3 regions of the Xanthobacter aminoxidans genome follow, and region 1 is predicted to be linked to each of the others. Evidence: predicted binding sites of a transcription regulator. Region 1 holds the regulator's gene; each other region holds the start of a gene.
The links. Region 1 encodes LexA, which represses DNA repair genes until DNA is damaged. Its sites were predicted from a motif close to TGTTCNNNNTGTGTTCNG; they were not measured.

Region 2: the regulator LexA is predicted to act here: its motif matches at 1,603-1,620, upstream of V5F74_RS06335 (PA0069 family radical SAM protein).
Region 3: the regulator LexA is predicted to act here: its motif matches at 1,736-1,753, upstream of parE (DNA topoisomerase IV subunit B).

Annotation. Positions count from the first base shown of each region.
Region 1 is NZ_JBAFUS010000002.1:1,129,589-1,132,860, reverse strand. Features, by position in the region: gene V5F74_RS14310 (molybdopterin molybdotransferase MoeA) at 1-931, shown strand, start outside; gene lexA (transcriptional repressor LexA) at 1,090-1,800, shown strand; gene V5F74_RS14300 (ComEC/Rec2 family competence protein) at 1,921-3,272, opposite strand, start outside.
Region 2 is NZ_JBAFUS010000001.1:1,410,479-1,413,750, forward strand. Features, by position in the region: gene V5F74_RS06320 (proton-translocating transhydrogenase family protein) at 1-122, opposite strand, end outside; gene V5F74_RS06325 (Re/Si-specific NAD(P)(+) transhydrogenase subunit alpha) at 122-1,285, opposite strand; gene V5F74_RS06330 (aa3-type cytochrome c oxidase subunit IV) at 1,322-1,474, opposite strand; gene V5F74_RS06335 (PA0069 family radical SAM protein) at 1,881-3,026, shown strand; gene V5F74_RS06340 (VOC family protein) at 3,038-3,272, shown strand, end outside.
Region 3 is NZ_JBAFUS010000002.1:764,491-767,762, forward strand. Features, by position in the region: gene parE (DNA topoisomerase IV subunit B) at 1-1,622, opposite strand, end outside; gene recJ (single-stranded-DNA-specific exonuclease RecJ) at 1,812-3,272, shown strand, end outside.

The DNA of each region.
Region 1 (3,272 bases):
CACCGGCGCGGTGGTGCCGGAAGGTGCCGACACGGTGGTGATTCAGGAGAACGTCTCCCGCGAGGGCGACACCATCACCACCACGGCCCCGACCGCCGCGCTCCGCAACGTGCGCAAGCGCGGTTGTGATTTTTCCGCCGACGCGCCCGGCCTCTTCGCGGGCCGGCGGCTGACCGGCCGCGACATCATGCTGGCCGCCGCCATGGACCATGCGACGGTGCCGGTCGCCCGCCGCCCGCGCGTCGCGCTGCTTCAGACCGGCGACGAGCTGGTGCTGCCGGGCCAGGGCACCGGCAACGACAGCGAAATCGTCGTCTCCAACGCCTTCGGCCTCGCGGAACTGGCCCGCCGCGCCGGCGCCGATGTGACCGACCTCGGCCTCATCAAGGACGACCTCGCCGCCATCCGCGCCGTGGTGGCGCGGGCGCTCTCCGGCGAGTTCGATCTCGTCGTCTCCTCCGGTGGCGCTTCGGTGGGCGATCATGACCTCATGGCCCCGGCGCTGAAGGCGGAAGGGGTCGATCTCTCGGTCCACAAGATCGCGCTCAGGCCCGGCAAGCCGCTGATGTTCGGCCATCGCGGCACCGTGCGGGTGCTGGGGCTGCCAGGCAACCCGGTGTCGTCCCACGTCTGCGGGATGGTCTACCTCGTCCCCCTCATCCGCGCCCTGCAGGGCGATTCCCGCCCCGGCCCCGAGACGGTGCCGGCGCGCCTCGCGGCGGACCTGCCGCCCAATGACGTGCGGCGCGATTTCATGCGCGCGACCCTCGAGCGCCGGGCGGATGGCTCGATCCACGCCATCCCCTGCACCTCGCAGGACAGCGCCATGCTGAGCATTCTTTCCGCCGCCGACTGCCTTCTGGTGCGCCCGCCTTTCGCCCCGGCGGGCCGCGTCGGAGACCCCTGCGAGATTATTCCCTTCGCGGATTGAGCCCTTAACGGAGCCTTCACCACTTGCGGAACACAAAAGGAACAGATAAAGACTGTTCATGATTTGTTTCGCGGCGCACCGGGCGGGATGCGCCTTGAATCGGGACCGGCCGAGAGCGCCTGTTCCGCGGCGGTGCGTGCAAGGAACGGGGCCAGGGAATGCTCACTCGGAAGCAATATGACCTTCTGCGCTTCATCCATGAGCGGCTGAAGGAGACCGGTGTTCCCCCCTCCTTCGACGAGATGAAGGAAGCGCTGGACTTGCGCTCCAAGTCCGGTATCCACCGCCTCATCACCGCTCTGGAAGAGCGCGGCTTCATCCGCCGCCTGCCCAATCGCGCCCGCGCGCTGGAGGTGGTCCGCCTGCCCGACAGCGTGGCGCCGGGCCTCGCCTCCGCCCGGTCCGCAGGGCGGGGTTTCTCGCCCTCGGTCATCGAGGGCAGCCTCGGCAAGGTCCGCCCCGTGGCGGAGGATGACGAGGCGGGACAGGTGGTCTCGGTGCCGGTCATGGGCCGCATCGCCGCCGGCTCGCCCATCTCCGCCATTCAGAGCCGCAGCCATACGCTGAACATCCCGCCCGAGATGCTCGGCTCCGGCGAGCATTTCGCCCTTGAGGTGCGCGGCGACAGCATGATCGAGGCCGGCATCCTCGATGGCGACACGGTGCTGATCCGCAAGTGCGATTCCGCCGACACCGGCGACATTATCGTCGCGCTGGTGGACGACGAGGAAGCCACCCTCAAGCGCCTGCGCAAGAAGGGCGCCTCCATCGCGCTGGAGGCCGCCAATCCGGCCTACGAGACCCGCATTTTCGGTCCCGACCGCGTGCGCATCCAGGGCCGTCTGATCGGCCTCATGCGCCGCTACTGATCCTTATTTCTCCCGCGGGAGATCCGGAACGGGGTGAGGGGCGCGGTGGTCCACGCTCAACGGGCGCCTGCGCTTTTTTGAAGGCGTTGCCCCTCACCCCGACGCCTGGCAATTGTCGTGTCAGGGAGCGGTGGCGTCGGCCTGCGGATCGCCCGCATCGACCGCCCCCCGCTCGGATGCGAGGTCCGGCGGCAGCGGTGCCATCCACGGCCGGGACACCGAGGGGCTGCGGCTTCGCTCGGCCACGAGGGCACCATCGCGCAGGGTGAAGGCGAGCGTTCCGGTCCGCGCGAGTTTTTCCGGTGTCAGCACCTCGGCCGGGCAGGCGCGAGGCGGGGCATCGCGGGTGACGACCATGCGGGCATTCAGGCAGTCCGCCTCCAGGCTCTCCGCGCGCCGGGAGACGGCGATGGTGCCGCCGCCGGGCAGCGGCGCGGTGCAGCCGAGCGGGTCGCACAGGAAGGCGGAGGCGAGGTCCTTGGTGCCGGCCGTCCGGCGGTCGCCCTCCCGCGTCAGCCATTGCTCCACCACCAGCTTCTGGCCCGAGGCGCCGAGCACGGAAAGCCGTCCATCCGGCATCCGCACCGCCACCGTCTGCGCATCGGGCGCGATGAGGAGGTCCGGCTTCAGCGGCGTTCCCGCCACCAGCGCGGCGAGGCCGAGGGGCACCAGCGCCGCGAGGGTCAGAACGCCCCGCAGCAGGCAGAGGGCCAGCAGCGCGAGGGAGAGCCAGAGCAGCGTTCCGGCACCGACGAAGGCGGCGCGGATATCGGCCCCCGGCAGGGTCCCCACCCAGTCGGACACCGCCGTCATGATCTCGATGCCCCGGCCCATCACCGGCCAGGCCAGATGGTCCCAGCCGAACGGCATCAGCAGCACGCCCGCGAGGCCCGCCGGCATGACAAGGAAGGACACGGCCGGCATCGCCGCGAGATTGGCGAGAAGCCCATAGGGCGCCACCCGCTGGAAGTGGAAGATGCCATACGGCGCCGTCGCCAACCCCGCCACCAGCGAAGTCAGCGCCGTGCCGGCCACCAGCACCGCCACCCAGGAGACTACGGCTCCGGCGATGCCGTCCGGCCGGGGTATCGCCCGCAAAGGCTGAAGCCTTTCATAGGCGGCAACGAGGGCGAGGGTGGCGGCGAAGGACATCTGCGTGCCCGGGTCCAGCGCCGCCTCCGGCGTCAGCGCCAGCACCACCACCGCCGCGACACCCACCGAGCGCAGCGACAGGGACGGTCGCCCCACCAGCACGCCGGCCAGCACCAGCCCCGTCATCACGAAGGAACGCTGTGCCGGCACGTCGTTGCCCGACAGCACGAGATAGAAGGCGCTGCCCGACAGCGCGATCAGCGCCGCGAATGACTTGATGGGCCACGACAAAGCCAGCCCCGGCACCAGCGCCAGCAGGCCCCGCGCCAGCGCGAACAGGGTGCCGGCCACCAGCGCCATGTGCAGGCCGGAGATGGAGA
Region 2 (3,272 bases), on a different contig from region 1:
AGGGCGGAGGCCGCCTGGTCGGCATAGAGCTGCGCGGCTTCCGCTGCCTGCCGCGCGATCTCGGCGGCGGTGCGGGCCTGCATTGCGGCATCCGCCGCGGTCTGGGCTGTGGCGGGATTCATCAGGCCGCTCCCTCGCTGGTCGCTGCGGGATTCTTGGGTGCGAAGTTCGGATGCACGACGGCGCCGTCACGGGTGAGGAGCGTGGCCTTCACCAGCTCGTCGTCCCACTTGACGGCCAGCGCCTTCGACGCCTTGTCCACCATCGTCTCGAAGAAGTTGAACAGGTTCTTGGCGTAGAGCGGCGAGGCCGAGGCGGCGATGCGGCCCGGCACGTTGAGATGACCGACGATCTTCACGCCGTTCACCTCGACCACCTGCCCCGCCACCGCACCGGCGACGTTGCCGCCGCGCTCGACCGCGAGGTCGACCAGCACGGAACCCGGCTTCATGGAGGCCACCATCTCCGCCGTCACGAGGCGCGGCGCAGGCCGGCCCGGGATCAGGGCGGTGGTGATGACGATGTCCTGCTTCTTGATGTGCTCGGCGACGAGGGCAGCCTGCTTGGCCTGATACTCCGCCGACATGGGCTTGGCGTATCCGGCGGCGGTCTCGGCCTGCTTGAACTCCTCGTCCTCCACCGCGACGAACTTGGCGCCCAGCGAGGCGACCTGTTCCTTGGCGGCGGGCCGCACGTCGGTGGCGGTCACGATGGCGCCGAGGCGGCGGGCCGTCGCGATGGCCTGGAGGCCCGCGACGCCGGCGCCCATGACGAAGACGCGCGCGGCCGGAACGGTGCCGGCGGCGGTCATCATCTGCGGCAGGGCGCGGGTGAACTCGGCGGCCGCGTCGATCACCGCGCGATAGCCGGCGAGGTTCGCCTGCGAGGAGAGCACGTCCATCACCTGCGCACGGGTGATGCGGGGCATCAGCTCCATGGCGAAGGAGGCGATCCCGGCATTGGCCATGGCGGCGAGTGCCGCGTCATTGCCATAGGGATCCATGATGGCGAGGACCAGGGCGCCGGGCTTGTACGACGAAAGTTCGGCTTCCGTCGGCCGGCGAACCTTCAGTACGACTTCGGCGCCGTTCAGCGCATCCGCCGCCGACGGGGCGATGGTGGCTCCTGCCGCCACGAAGTCGGAATCGAGAATGCCGGACTTCACGCCCGCGCCGCTCTCCACGGTCACGGATGCGCCCAGTGCGACGAGACGCTTCACCGTATCCGGGGTCGCGCCAACCCTCGGCTCGCCGAGATCGATCTCGGCGGGAACAGCGATTTTCATTTCTTGATGTCTCCGGTGCTCCGGCCGCTCAGCGGGTCAGAGGAGGAAAATCCACATCAGGACGAGGATGGCAGCAACGCCGATGGTGCCCCACTTGGCGAGGGCGGTGAACATGGCGTAGGTGCGCTCGTGCTCGGGATAATCGTTACCGTCTGCCGTGGCGTATTCGATCGTGGCGTGTTCAGCCATCTTATCCCCCTGCTCCTAAGCGTCTTCTGACGCCTTTACCGGAGATGGGAATGTCTGGCAACTGCCTTCTGGTGTACAGTATGCCAGATTGAACGGCGTGGCCCGCGAGCCCCTCGCGTCGCGCCACATGTTCTTGTTATGTTCCGTTTTCGGTGCTAGCTTTTTGAGCATGAGCCCCGCATCCGATTCCCACGGCCCGCGCACAGCCGCCCCGCCCGTTCCGGGGGGACCAATTGCCGCGCCGATCGCTCCCGCCCTGAAGGCCGCCAGGACGGCATCGCCCAAGGCCGTTCCTGCCAAGGCTGTTCCTGCCAAAACGGCTCCCGCCAAGGCGGCACAGCCAAAGGCTGCGTCCGGCGACGCCCGCATCGCCTCGCCGCCGGTGAAAACCCGGAGCGATCGGATCATGGGCCGGCTCGCCGAGGAACGCCGAGCTCCGCCCCCTGCCCTGCCGCCCGCGCTGGACGGCGAGGTCGGGACCGGCGTCGAGGCGGAACGACGGCGCGGCCGGGGCGCGGTCTCCAATGCCGCCGGGCGCTTCGAGCCCGCCGCCCGCGTGCTGTTCGACGACGGCTGGCAGACGCTGGAAGACCTCCCGCCCTTCCGCACCGAGGTGACGGAAGAGCGGGCGCGCACCATCATCACCCGCAACCAGTCCCCCGACATCGCCTTCGACCGCTCCATCAATGCCTATCGGGGCTGCGAGCACGGCTGCATCTATTGCTTCGCGCGGCCCACCCACGCCTATCAGGGCCTCTCCGCCGGGCTCGACTTCGAGACCAAGCTGTTCGTGAAGCCGGACGCGCCGGAACTGCTGGCGCGGGAGCTGTCGCACCCCTCCTACAAGCCGCGCGTCATCGCCATGGGGACCAATACCGATCCCTACCAACCCATCGAGCGGCGCTATGAGCTGACGCGGCGCATCCTGGAGGTGCTGGCGGACTTCGGCCATCCGGTGGGCATCGTCACCAAATCGGCGCTGGTGGTGCGCGACATCGACATCCTCGGGCCCATGGCGGAAAAGGGCCTCGCCAAGGTCGCCATCTCCATGACCACGCTCGACCCGCACCTGTCCCGTACCATGGAGCCACGCGCCGCCAGTCCCCATGTGCGCCTCGGCACCATCCGCCGGCTCGCCGACGCCGGCATCCCCACCGCGGTCCTCACCGCGCCGCTGATCCCGGCGCTGAACGACATGGAGATCGAGCGCATCCTCGACGCTGCCAAGGCCGCAGGAGCATCCGAGGCCGGCTATGTGATGCTGCGCCTGCCGCTGGAGATCGCCGACCTGTTCCGGGAATGGCTGGTGGCCAATTTCCCGGACAAGGCCCGCCACGTGCTGAACCTCATCCGCCAGATGCACGGCGGCAAGGATTACGACTCCACCTTCGGCAAGCGAGGGCGGGGGGAAGGCCCCTATGCCTGGACGGTGGGCCGCAGGTTCGAGATCGCCGCCCGCCGCCTCGGCCTCGCGGGGCGGGGACTGAAGCTGACCACCGCACACTTCCGCCACCCCAAGCAGGCGGGCGAGCAGCTCGACCTGTTCGCTTGAAGAGCCCCAGCATGACCGCCCCCGATCTCAGACTCCACCTCGTCACGCTCGGCGTTTCCGACCTGTCGCGCGCCGCCGCCTTCTATCGCGCCCTCGGCCTTGTGGAGAGCAAGGCCGGAGAAGGAGAAGCCGGCAATGTCGCCTTCTTCCATGCGGGCAATGTGGTGCTGAGCCTTTTTCCGCGCGGGCGCCTCGCCGAGGATGCGACGCTGGCGGATACCCCGCCGCAGCCCTTCGCCGGCCTCA
Region 3 (3,272 bases), 370 kb from region 1:
TTCTCGTAGCGAAGGTCGGTCTCGCGGTAGTGGGTGAGCGTGCCGCAGCCCAGCGCCTGGCCGAGGTCGGCGAGCTGCTGGTTGGCGGCGAGCTTGTCGCGGGTGGCGTTGGCGACGTTGAGGATCTTGCCGCGGAGCGGCAGCACCGCCTGCGTCTTGCGATCCCGCGCCTGCTTGGCCGAGCCGCCGGCCGAGTCGCCCTCGACGATGAAGATCTCCGAGCCGGCCGCCTCGGTGTTGGAGCAGTCGGCGAGCTTGCCGGGCAGGCGCAGCTTGCGCACGGCGGTCTTGCGGGAGACCTCCTTCTCCTGCTTGCGGCGCAGCCGCTCCTCGGCGCGGTCGATCACATGGTCGAGCAGGCGGCTCGCCTGCACCGGATTGGCCGCGAGCCAGTGGTCGAACGGGTCGCGCAGCGCCTGCTCGACGATGCGGGCGGCCTCGGCGGTGGCGAGGCGGTCCTTGGTCTGGCCCTGGAATTCCGGCTCGCGCACGAACACGGAGAGCATGGCGGCGCAGCCGGTGATCACGTCGTCGCCGGTGATGACGGAGCCGCGCTTGCCCTGTCCGGCGCGCTCCGAATAGTCCTTCAGGCCCTTGAGCAGAACCGCCTTGAGGCCGTTCTCATGGGTGCCGCCATCGGGGGTGGGGATGGTGTTGCAGTAAGAGGAGATGCTGCCGTCGGCATCCGCCACCCACGCCACCGCCCATTCCACCGAGCCGTGCCCGCCGGTCTTCTGGATGCGGCCGGCGAAGATGTCGGGATGGACCAGCGTGTTGCCTTCGAGGTCCGCCGCCAGATAGTCCTTCAGGCCGCCGGGGAAGCGGAAGACCGTCTTCTCCGGGATGTTCTCGCCGGCCTTCAGCAGCTCGGGGTCGCACGACCAGCGGATTTCCACGCCGCCGAACAGGTACGCCTTGGAGCGGGCCATGCGGAACACGCGGGCCGGCTCAAAATGCGCGCCGGCGCCGAAGATTTCCGGATCGGGATGGAAGCGCACGCGGGTGCCGCGCCGGTTGGTGATGCGGCCGATTTCCTTGAGCGGCCCCTGCGGCACGCCCTTGGAGAAGCTCTGGCGATAGAGGGTCTGGTTGCGCGCGATCTCCACCTCCAGATCGTCGGAGAGCGCGTTGACCACCGAGACGCCGACGCCGTGCAGGCCGCCGGAGGTCTCGTAGACCTTGCTGTCGAACTTACCGCCGGCGTGCAGCGTGGTCATGATGACCTCCAGCGCCGACTTGCCGGGAAACTTGGGGTGCTCCTCCACCGGGATGCCGCGGCCATTGTCCGAGACGGTGAGGTAGCCGTCGGCACCGAGCTGCACCTCGATGAAGGTGGCGTGGCCGGCCACGGCCTCGTCCATCGAATTGTCCACCACCTCGGCGAAGAGGTGGTGCAGCGCCTTGGAATCGGTGCCGCCGATATACATGCCCGGGCGGCGCCGCACCGGCTCCAGCCCTTCCAGCACCTCGATATGGGCGGCGGTATAATCGCCCGCCATGGCGGGCACGACGGCGGCCTTGCCGCGCGCGCTCTCCCTGCCGGTCGATTCCCGCGCAGGCGACTTGCTGGCACCGCGCGGGCGGGCGGCGAAGAGATCGTCGGAATTATCGCTGTCGGACATGGGTCTCTGAGGTCGGAGGTTTGGGCGCCAGATAGCAGAACGGCAGGGCCGGCGCGAATCGGGACGGCGCCGCGGCCCCTGATTTCCCCATAGTGACAGAGCCGGAGGGCGAGGGGAACAGAATGGCAACAATTGAGCCATGCCCGGCCCGTGCTCGACGCCGCGCCTCTCCTCTGGCTTCATGCGCGCGTGAACATCGCCGTGCCGAATCGCCTCTTCCTCGACGTCGCCCGCTCCGCCACCGGCCGCACCTGGCGGGAACGGCTGGACGTGCGCGGGGGGCAGACGGCGCTCGCCATGGCCCAGCGCTTCGGCATCAGCGAGCTTCTGGCCCGCGTACTCGCCGCCCGCAACGTGCAGCTGGACGAGGTGGAGCGCTATCTCGACCCCTCCATCCGCACCCTTCTGCCCGATCCCGACACGCTCACCGACATGCCCGCCGCCGTGGCGCGCCTCGCCCGCGCGGTGACGACCGGCGAGCAGGTGGCGGTGTTCGGCGACTATGACGTGGACGGCGCCTGCTCCACCGCCCTCATGGTGGGTGTGCTCCAGGCCGGCGGGCTCGATCCCTTCTTCCACATTCCCGACCGCATCTTCGAGGGCTATGGGCCGAACGTGCCGGCCATCGAGCAGCTCGCCGCGCGCGGCGTGACCCTGCTGGTGACGGTGGATTGCGGCACGACCTCCCTCGAACCGCTGGAGGCCGCGAAAAGGCTCGGCATGGATGTGGTGGTCATCGACCACCATCAGGCGGGGGAGACCCTGCCGCCTGCCACCGCCATCGTGAACCCGAACCGGGAGGACGACCTCTCCGGCCTCGGCCATGTCTGCGCGGCCGGGCTCGCCTTCGTGGTGGCGGTGGGCCTCGTGCGGGCGCTGCGCCAGAGCGGGCATTTCAATGCCGAGCGGCCGGCGCCGGACCTGCTGGAAGCCCTCGACATCGTGGCGCTGGCGACGGTGGCGGATGTGGTGCCGCTCATCGGCCTCAACCGCGCCTTCGTGGCGAAGGGGCTCCTCGCCATGCGCCGGCGCACCCGCATCGGCCTCACGGCGCTGATGGACGCGGCGCGGCTCGACGGGCCGCCGCGGCCGTTCCATCTCGGCTTTCTCATCGGCCCGCGCATCAATGCCGGCGGGCGCATCGGCGAGGCGACGTTGGGCGCGCGCCTGCTGCTGACGCAGGATCCCGCCGAGGCGCGCGGCATCGCCGCCGAGCTGGACCGTCTCAACGCCGAGCGGCAGGAGGTGGAACGCGCCATCCTCGCCGCCGCCGAGGCCGAGGCGCAGGCGGCGCTCGGCATCTCGGAGGAGGGCGCCGTGGTGGTGGTGAGCGGCGAGGGCTGGCACCCCGGCGTCGTCGGCCTGGTCGCGGCGCGGCTGAAGGAGCGCTTTCAGCGCCCGGCCTTCGCCATCGCCTTCAATGGTGAGACCGGCACCGGCTCCGGCCGCTCCATTCCCGGCGTGGACATCGGCCGCGCGGTGCGCGGGGCGGTGGAGAGCGGGCTCCTTGTGAAGGGCGGCGGCCATGCCATGGCGGCCGGCCTCACGGTGGAGCGCCGCCAGCTCGGGGCGCTACGCGCGGAACTGGAGCAGCGCCTCGCGCCGGACGTGGAGCGCGCCCGCGCCGAGGGCACCCTTTCCATCGACGGA